One region of the Dendrosporobacter quercicolus genome, then DNA from elsewhere that is predicted to be linked to it. Evidence: riboswitches for the same ligand, from Rfam matches in the RefSeq annotation. Region 1 holds a riboswitch; each other region holds the start of a gene.
The links. Region 1 has a riboswitch for cobalamin ahead of BLR06_RS05000 (Rossmann-like domain-containing protein). Riboswitches for the same ligand answer to the same signal wherever they lie in the genome.
Positions count from the first base shown of each region.

Region 2: linked by a shared signal. The riboswitch ahead of BLR06_RS07805 (sirohydrochlorin cobaltochelatase) and the one ahead of BLR06_RS05000 (Rossmann-like domain-containing protein) in region 1 are both predicted to bind cobalamin.
Region 3: linked by a shared signal. The riboswitch ahead of BLR06_RS07550 (methylmalonyl-CoA mutase family protein) and the one ahead of BLR06_RS05000 (Rossmann-like domain-containing protein) in region 1 are both predicted to bind cobalamin.
Region 4: linked by a shared signal. The riboswitch ahead of BLR06_RS07620 (MATE family efflux transporter) and the one ahead of BLR06_RS05000 (Rossmann-like domain-containing protein) in region 1 are both predicted to bind cobalamin.

Region 1 is NZ_FNHB01000001.1:1,092,995-1,095,196, forward strand. It holds gene BLR06_RS04995 (PLP-dependent cysteine synthase family protein) at 1-527, opposite strand, end outside; gene BLR06_RS05000 (Rossmann-like domain-containing protein) at 572-1,420, opposite strand; cobalamin riboswitch at 1,651-1,832, opposite strand.
Region 2 is NZ_FNHB01000002.1:377,808-380,009, reverse strand. It holds gene cobI (precorrin-2 C(20)-methyltransferase) at 1-137, opposite strand, end outside; gene BLR06_RS07805 (sirohydrochlorin cobaltochelatase) at 293-1,222, opposite strand; cobalamin riboswitch at 1,580-1,761, opposite strand; gene BLR06_RS07795 (FeoA family protein) at 2,067-2,202, shown strand, end outside.
Region 3 is NZ_FNHB01000002.1:317,642-319,843, reverse strand. It holds gene BLR06_RS07550 (methylmalonyl-CoA mutase family protein) at 1-1,358, opposite strand, end outside; cobalamin riboswitch at 1,667-1,846, opposite strand; gene cobO (cob(I)yrinic acid a,c-diamide adenosyltransferase) at 1,958-2,202, opposite strand, start outside.
Region 4 is NZ_FNHB01000002.1:337,320-339,521, forward strand. It holds gene BLR06_RS07615 (ABC transporter ATP-binding protein) at 1-298, shown strand, start outside; cobalamin riboswitch at 474-658, shown strand; gene BLR06_RS07620 (MATE family efflux transporter) at 778-2,118, shown strand.

The sequences.
Region 1 (2,202 bases):
ATAAACGCCGAAATTTTATCCGAACAATCCCGCAAAATTTCGCAAGCGGTGCTGTGATAGTGGGCTTCACCGTTCAGCAGACAAAAGCATTGGTCGGGACGAAAGGCGTTATCAATCTCTTCCGCCATTTTGTTGGCCAATGAGATGCGGGTTTTATGATAACTCCCGCAATCATCCTGTTCGGTTACAACGATCACCTCGGCGCCGAAACTTTTTAACAGCGTCAAATTGGCGCTTGTTGTTTTGGGATCAACCAGAATGATCACATGATAGCCTTTGGCTGCGCCGATCATGGCCAGGGAAATGCCAAAGTTGCCGCTTGACGATTCAATAATCGTACCGCCAGGCTTTAACAAGCCCCTTTTCTCAGCCTCCTCAATGATATAAATTGCCGGTCTGTCTTTGATGCTGCCGCCAGGGTTGTTGCGCTCATACTTGAAAAAAATCTGCCCTTCATCCGGCTGATTGCTGTTCGGTATGGTAATCATAGGCGTATTGCCGATTGCGCCTAATATATTACTGATCATCTCGCCCCTTCTTTCTTCGCAAAGTCGTGTTTGCTGAAACATATTTAATCAGTCGCTTTGTAACAATAGACCCGGGATGCGGCCGCGTTAAACTGCGTAAACGGGAAAGGCTCAGCAATCAGATTTGTCACGCCGCGATTTACAAACCGGGCTACCACGGCGCTGCCTGTCTGCGCATAGACCGTCAAGGGGATTTTCCTCGCCCTTACTACGGCCAGTATTCGGTCAAAAGTCCCATTGCTCAGCGTCATTGCGGTACAAATAACGCTGTCCGCCCGGTCGAGAACTTTCTCCATATCCTTTTCAACGACTTCACCCCACTGCGTTTTCTCTAACTGTAAATCGCAGGGCAGGCAGATCCCGCCGCGGAGTTTAATTGCTTGAACCAGGGGATTGACCACTCCAATCAAAGCGACCTGCTGGTTTTCTTTTATGCCGGCCATTTCCGCGATGAGAGCATCCCGCGCTTCAGCCCTTTGAACCGGCGTTCCCGCAGGCAGTTCAATCATCCTGGTGCAGTAATCCTTATGGGGATATATGGCGCCCAGATACGCATCCATCGCCGCAATTTGCACAGGTAGCCGCTCATCTTTCAGCACCGTATGCAGCGGAAGTCCGGAAAGCTCTGCTGCAGCCTGCATGTCCAATTGCTGAGGAATATGGGCGCATGCGCCAAAATAGGAGCCCACCCTGACCAGGAGATAGTAATTGTGATATTTGGTTTCAGAGGCAGGGAATTGTGTGGTCTGATAAATATAGGATGCTCCCGTGGCCCACAGTGTGTCCGGGTGAGCACCTAACCTGCCGGCCAGAATCCCCTTGTATAGTGTTGTTACCTGTAAATTGTTATTTGCATCCGGTTGTGTTGGTTCACTATAATTGATGAGTGTCACAATAAACTCCCCTATGCAGGCAAACTTAGCTTGCCTGTCTATTTTTCTTCAGGAAACCGCAAAAATGCCTGATCATTGAAATTGCTTATGCTACAAAACAAGCCCTCCTTTCGACAGCATAAAGGAGGGCTTGTTTATCATGAAAGCTTTCGTTAAATAAACAAATCCGGCAGGCAGCCGGACAGAAAGATCATGTGATATAATCCCCTCCCCATCGCTCGTGGGTAAAATGGCGACTGTTAGATCAGGCAGTTCTCCTGGCTCCGGATCTTCGCTAATCCGAACCTTCCCAGGCATTCAGCCCAGTGGTATTATCTCGGATTTGCTCCCCATTACAGTGGCGGGACCGCGCCGGTTTTGCACCGGTCTTCCCTATTAAGCCCTTAAGGGCACCTGTCTCCAAAATATTTTGTTTTCACTGTTCTTACAAACTTTTACTTAAATGGTAACATGATGAAAAATTCCTGTCAAGAATTTATTTAAAAGCAGGATTGTCGTCAAAAAAACCGGAAACACCGGACTTTGTGTAAGCACCATAACGCCAACAGGTGTCCCGATACTGCACATTTCGGCCACTATGTGGATAACGCTTTTGCCAGCCAGAAAAGTCAGGAGCCGGCGCCGGGCTATGCAAAATGGGCAAGTGGCGCAAAAAACCAGGCCAAAGCCGGCTGATTTTCAAAATACTTGCCCACGCCTTTCAAAACTGCCAATGGCTGCGCAGTACGCAGCCATTGGCAGTTTCTCGATTATTTTACAATCAGCCAGCCTTCACTAGCCCT
Region 2 (2,202 bases), on a different contig from region 1:
AAAGCCACACTCCCCTCTTTCTTTTCGGTTTTGGGAGCAATAATCACATCTGCCGCTTCAATTGCCTTAATTGCTTTGACTGTTAAAAGTTCCGGATCGCCCGGACCTACACCAACACCATAAAAAACTCCTGACATAAATACCTCCTAATAACAAAGCCGCTGGCGCGAATTTGGTTTTGCTAGCCAAATGGTTAAAAAAACCAAAATTAAGTATACCATATAAAAAGACAAAAAACCCTAGGCAGTCCTGAAAAAATTTCAGGGCTGCCTCAGGCTTAACTGCTGATCAATTATTTTTTCGAACCATGATGAGCCTTTTGGTAATTTCCATACACAGCATCCCGTACATGCTGAACGTAAATATCCTGAAAGGCCGCATTCTCCCCTAAGCCGTGAACATAAACGCTCACTTGATAACCGTCGGCAAGCAGGATATTTTTCCAGGAATCTTCCTCATCCCCGGCCATATCGTTATTGGCATGATCGCCGGCCACCACCATGAGGGGCATTAAAATTACTCTTTTGACGCCTCTCTCTTTCAAACTGGCTTGTACATCTTCAATGGTCGGTCCGGTAGGCTCAACAACCCCGATAACCGCATTGGCCCCGGCAGCGTCAAGCTGTTCCTGCAGGCGGCTGTAAACAGGGTTTACATGATTCGGCGAGCCATGCCCCATAAATACTACCGCGCGGTCAGCCAGCTGCAGTACCGGCAGCTGAGTTTTTAAGGCTTTTGCGGCAATCGCATAATCATTGGGCGTCCCGTGAGCGCCGGTAAAAGTCACCGCCGGACGACCGACGACAAGTTTATCAAACGCATGGGCATACTGATGCACCACCGCAACGATCTTATTGTCATATTCCTCACCGGGAGTGAACAGGGTGGGTTGAACGACAACCTCTTTATAGCCTTCCTGCCGGAGCTTTTCCAACGCCTGCTCAAGGCTGTCAACGTAAATACCGCGTTCAGCCAGACGTTTCATCACAATTTTGGAAGTAAATGCCCGGCGTACTTCATAGTCGGGAAAGCCGGTCTTAATTTTGTTTTCCACGCTTTCAATACTGTCCCTGCGCTGATCGTCAAAGGTTGTCCCGAAACTGGTCACAACAATCGCCTTTTTGGACGCCGCCTCAACTGCAGTTGCGCTGATTGCGCCAAAACCAAATACCACAGCGCAAAGCAAGGCAATACTTAAACTAAATCTCATTAAATTTTTCATTGCTTGTCCTCGTCCTTTCCAAATGAATAGCCTATCCGGTTTAGAAACAATTCCATTTATCGCCGCTGACTGCGCATCTCCTTTCCCGGCCGTTTTATATTAAATTGAGAATTGAAAAAGGGAAGTCCTGTAAGCATACAGGACGGCGTTGCGTTCCCAGGCGCAACCAAAACATTCTACCTTATGAGCAATGAAAACTCTCCACGCAAGATACGCTTAGAGTGTAAAAAAACCTCCCTGACGGGAGGTTTTTTGACCAAAATTGAATATCAATAAAAAACCTGGCTATAAAAAGGCAGCCAGGAAGATGATAAACACAATTGTGCAAAATCCCCTTCCCCATCGCTCGTGAGTATAACGGTGATTGACATATAGGCAGTTCTCCTGGCTCTGGATCATTGCTTCCCCAAACCTTCCCAAGATGATCATCTCAGTGGCATTTATTGGGTTTGCTCTCCATTACAGTGGCGGGACCGCGCCGGCATTACACCGGACTTCCCTATTAAGCCCCTTAGGGCACCTATACCGCGTATTCAGTTAAATGAGGATATTCAGTAAGCTAATCATAGCATTTGTAGTTTGAATAGTCAAACATTTTTTCGCAGCCGCCATTGGGGCGGGCAGGGGAAACATAACCGCCCGCTTATGCGGCGGAAAAGCCTTTTGCGCGCAGCAAAAATTGCCGCCGGCGGTAACACTCGCCAAGGACTCATCATAGCATACAAAAGACAGGTAACATTCGCTAAAACTACAGCTAACCTGGCCAAAGCCCGTTACTATACAACAGCAATTTTTTTTCACGTTATTGTTGCCTGGAGCTAATAGCAATAGGAGGTTCTGCCAAGTGAATGCAAAGCACCCCATTGCCTTATCAGCCCTAACCGCAGGCGAGTCGTGCCGGGTTGCAGCCATAGAGCTTCACGGACTGTTAAGACGAAGAATTCTGGATATGGGCATGGTGCCCGGTACAGCCGTAGAAT
Region 3 (2,202 bases), on a different contig from region 1:
GTCTGAATAACGCCTTCCTGCAAAGCCTTAACCATACCGCCCTGTCCGTCAATCTGCTGAATGACCGCCCAGGCTTTCTCAGCCACCTGCTGCGTCAGGGTTTCAATATACCAGGAACCGCCGGCCGGATCGACCGGTTGAATCAGGTTGCATTCATTTTGCAGCATCAGCTGGGTATTGCGGGCAATCCGGCGGGAAAATTCGTCGCCAGGACGGATTGCTTCGTCAAAGCAGCCTACCTGCAGGCTGTCAACCCCGCCGACCACGCCGGAAAAGGACTCGGTCGTGGTACGCAGCAGATTGACATAGGGATCATAGGTGGTTTTGGTAAAATAGGAGGTACGGGCGTGTACATTCATTTTTTGGGCGTCCTTATCACCGCCGAAGGCTTCCGCAATCTGCGCCCAAATCATCCGGGCCGCCCGTATTTTGGCAATCTCCATAAAGAAATTCGAACCCAGTGAAAAGCTGAAACGGATATGCTTGGCAATCACCTGAATATCCAGGCCACGCTCTTTAAGTTCTCTGACATAGGCAATTGCCGCGCTCATGGCATAGCCAATCTCCTGAATGGCATTGGCCCCGCCGTCATGATAAACGTCACCGCGCACCAAAATGGTACGCATATTGGGCATATGCTCGTCAGCCCACACGGTGGAATGAGCCAGTTCCTGATACAACTCCTCCAGGCTGCAAGGCAGCCTGCCCGATCCGGCCAGCGCCCCGATAGGATCAGCGCCGATGCAGCCGCTGATATTTTGATAAGCCTGGCCATTGCTTTTGGACAGGGCTGTAATCAGGCCCAACAGGCTGATATTGGAATATCCGGTATAGATATGCAGATCGTGCTTGGATAAAGGAATCTCGGCCAAAGCCTCCGCAGCATCCTGAAGCGTTGACAGTGATACCCCCTGATCGCCAATACTCTTCGCAGCAGCGTCAGTGGCGTCCAGACCGGACAGAGTTGCCGTGTCAAGCGCAATATTCAGGCTGGTGCTGCCTTTCGCCAGTTCCTGCCTGGCTGTTTCATTAAATTTGGCCGGGAGCGCCTCCGCGCATTGCTGGGCAATCTTCCAGGGCGTAGATACATAACCGCCGGCGTTGACGCCCCGCAGGTAATAATCCCCGCCCGGATAAGAATGGATATGGCTAAGGTTTTGGGTATTGTCCATTGTATAAATAGGCTCAAGCTGAATCCCCTCATAGGTTTTGGTAAACATCCGCTTTTCGAAGACTCCACCTTTTAGGGCAACAATTGTCTGCGCTTTCCACTGTTCATAGCTGGTCGGCGCAAACTCGTCAAAGGTCACTGCCGGCATTGCCGCAGCCGCCTGTTTTTCACCATCCGTTGTCGACATCTTGTCAATCCTTCCTTATCTCATAATTTGAACAATAATCGTGGGCTTATGCTGCTCTTTATCCCTCCCCTTTCCCCGTAACCGGGGATAATATAAAAAACCGTCTCATTAAAAGACGGTTTATTCAAAGAGTCATACAGATTAGCCATCAGTTTCACGCTAAACCGTGCATTACCCTGTCTCCTCCAAAAGTCAGTATCTTCGGAAACAAAAAGTCCTGGCCGTAAAAGCCAGGACGAAAATGCACAATGTTAACACGCTGTATGAGCTGAATTGCACAAATCCCCTCCCCGTCACTCGCAGGTCAATCGGTGATTGATGTACAGGCAGTTCTCCTGGCTCTGGATCATTGCTATCCAACCCTTCCCAGGGCAATACCCCAGTGGCATGTTGGATTTGCTCTCCCATTACAGTGGCGGGACCGCGCCGGCATTGCACCGGACTTCCCTATTAAGCCCAAAACGGGCACCTGTACCAAACAATATTCATTTTTTGATATTTACGCTATTAGTATTACATTTCTGCAAACGATTGTCAAGTTATGCTTATTTAAATTTCGAAATTGACTGCCAGACAGCAAATCCACGCTTATTTTATTTTTAAAATTCAATTCCCTTCTGGGCTTTTACGCCTTGCTGATACGGATGCTTGACCGCTCTCATTTCGGTCACCAAATCAGCGCAGTCAATAAGTTCAGGCCGCGCGTCACGCCCGGTAAACACCAGATGCATTTGGCCGGATTTTAGTCCGATCAGTTCCAGACATTCACTGACCGTTACCAGGCCAAATTTGACGGCATAATTAATTTCATCCAAAATAATCAGATCCCAGCCGCCTGACGCGA
Region 4 (2,202 bases), on a different contig from region 1:
GGTCAGCTCGCTGGATGTGTCGGTACAGGTTCAGGTTATGGATTTGCTGGACAGTTTAAAGAAAGAATTTCAGTTGTCTTATCTGTTTATCAGCCATGATCTGGCGGCTGTGGCCTATCTGTGCGACCGGGCCTTATTTTTTGCCGAGGGGCGGATTGTTGAAGCGGTAGAGCGGATAGCGGAGCTGGGACAGGTAAAAGAGGCCTATTCCCGCAAACTCCTCTATTCGGTGCTGGATTTTTCCGATCAGCTGGCTGATTACCGCTGCGGACGGGAGGAAGGGAGCCGGCTGGCATGAATGAATGCTGCACCGCTTCGGTCGTATGGTGCGGCTGTCTGACTGCCGGTGACCGCTGCCCGGCAGCCTGCGATGCGGTGATCGGGGGCGGGAAATGGGCGGACAAGGCTTGACAAATTTAGGCTTTTTATGCAATACTTTGTATGCATAAGGTTATGTGCAAGTATGTGCCTACAATTAAATTATCGGTATAGGTGCCCGTGAGGGCTTAATAGGGAAGTCCGGTTGAATGCCGGCGCGGTCCCGCCACTGTAATGGGAGAGCAATTCCAAGAAATGCCACTGAAACGCAACCGTTTTGGGAAGGTTTGGATGCGCAATGATCCAGAGCCAGGAGAACTGCCTATATGTCAATCACCGTTATTACCTGCGAGCGATAGGGAGGAGATTTGTACAATAGTTTATTGTGCTTATTTCGTCCCAATACAGTTATGGCTGCATTGGGACATTTACTTTATACATCGGACTAAAGGAGAACACATGCAGGAAAAAACAACGGTGATTGGCCTGGCTGATCACAAAAAGTTTATGGCTTTGGCCGTACCTCTGACCATCGCCACTTTAACCACGCCTTTGCTGGGGGTGGTGGATACCGCGATTATGGGCCGGCTGCCGCAGGCTGCATACATTGGCGGGGTTTCCATTGCGGTACTGATTTTCAACACGCTGTATTGGATTTTGGGCTTTTTGCGGGTCAGTACCTCCGGGTTTAGCGCTCAGGCCGTTGGCACCGGCGATAAACAGGCGATTACCCTGGCGCTGCTGCGGCCAATGGTCATTGCCGTCAGTCTCGGATTGCTTATTGTCGCCTTGCAGTGGCCGATCAAGCAGATTGCTTTTGCGTTGCTGTCGCCCAGCGGGACCGTTGGCGCGATTGCCGCCGCCTATTATGACATACGCATTTGGAGCGCTCCGTTTACCCTTGGCAATTATGTGATTGCCGGCTGGCTGATGGGCCGGGCAAAAGTAAAGCTTTCTCTGGCCTTGCAGATCTTTATGAATGTACTGAACATGCTGCTGGCCGTGCTGTTTGTGGCCGGTCTTGGCATGACCGCCGAAGGCGTGGCGGCGGCCACGCTGATTGCGGAAATTGCGGCCGCCATTGTCAGCGCCGTCATTCTGCTGCGCACCGGGGCAGTCGATGTGCATAACCTTTCGCTAAAAACGGTCATTGACCCGGCCGCGTTTATCCAGATGATGAAGGTCAACCGCGATTTGTTTATCCGGACAGCCTGCCTGCTGACGGTCTATAATTGTCTGGCCGCCTACGGCCTGCGTTATGGTGACACCATTCTTGCAGGCAATGCCGTTTTGATGCAGCTGCATTTCGTTATGGCTTATTTTCTCAGCGGCTTCGCCAATGCCGGAACGGTACTGGTTGGCCAGGCAATTGGCGAAAAAAACAAGGCTCTTTATGTCAAAACCGTCAGGCTGACCGCCTTTTGGGGCGGTATTACGGCCTTGCTGCTAACGGCAATTGTAGGATTATTCCAACGGCCGCTGATCGAACTGTTTACCACAATTGTTGAGGTGCAGCAGGTTGCGCTGCAATACATGTTCTGGATTGCCCTGTTTCCGCCGGCCGCTTTCTGGGGTCTGCAGCTATACGGGATCTTTGTGGGAGCAACGCTTGCCGCGCCCATCCGCAATTCACTTCTTTATTCCCTAGCTACTTATTTTGTCTGCCTGTGGCTGGCTGTTCCCGGAATGGGCAATCACGGCATCTGGCTGGCCTTTACGGTTTTTAGCCTGGGGCGGTCGGTGTTTCTGTGGATTTACCTGCCGGGACTTAATCGGCGCATGGGCAAGATGACCGCTTAGCCGTAGCATGACCGAGAGGCTGCTGCAGGATTGCAATGGCTTACTGCCGTCCGCAATAGAAATTTATCTAACGAAAGGTGGACA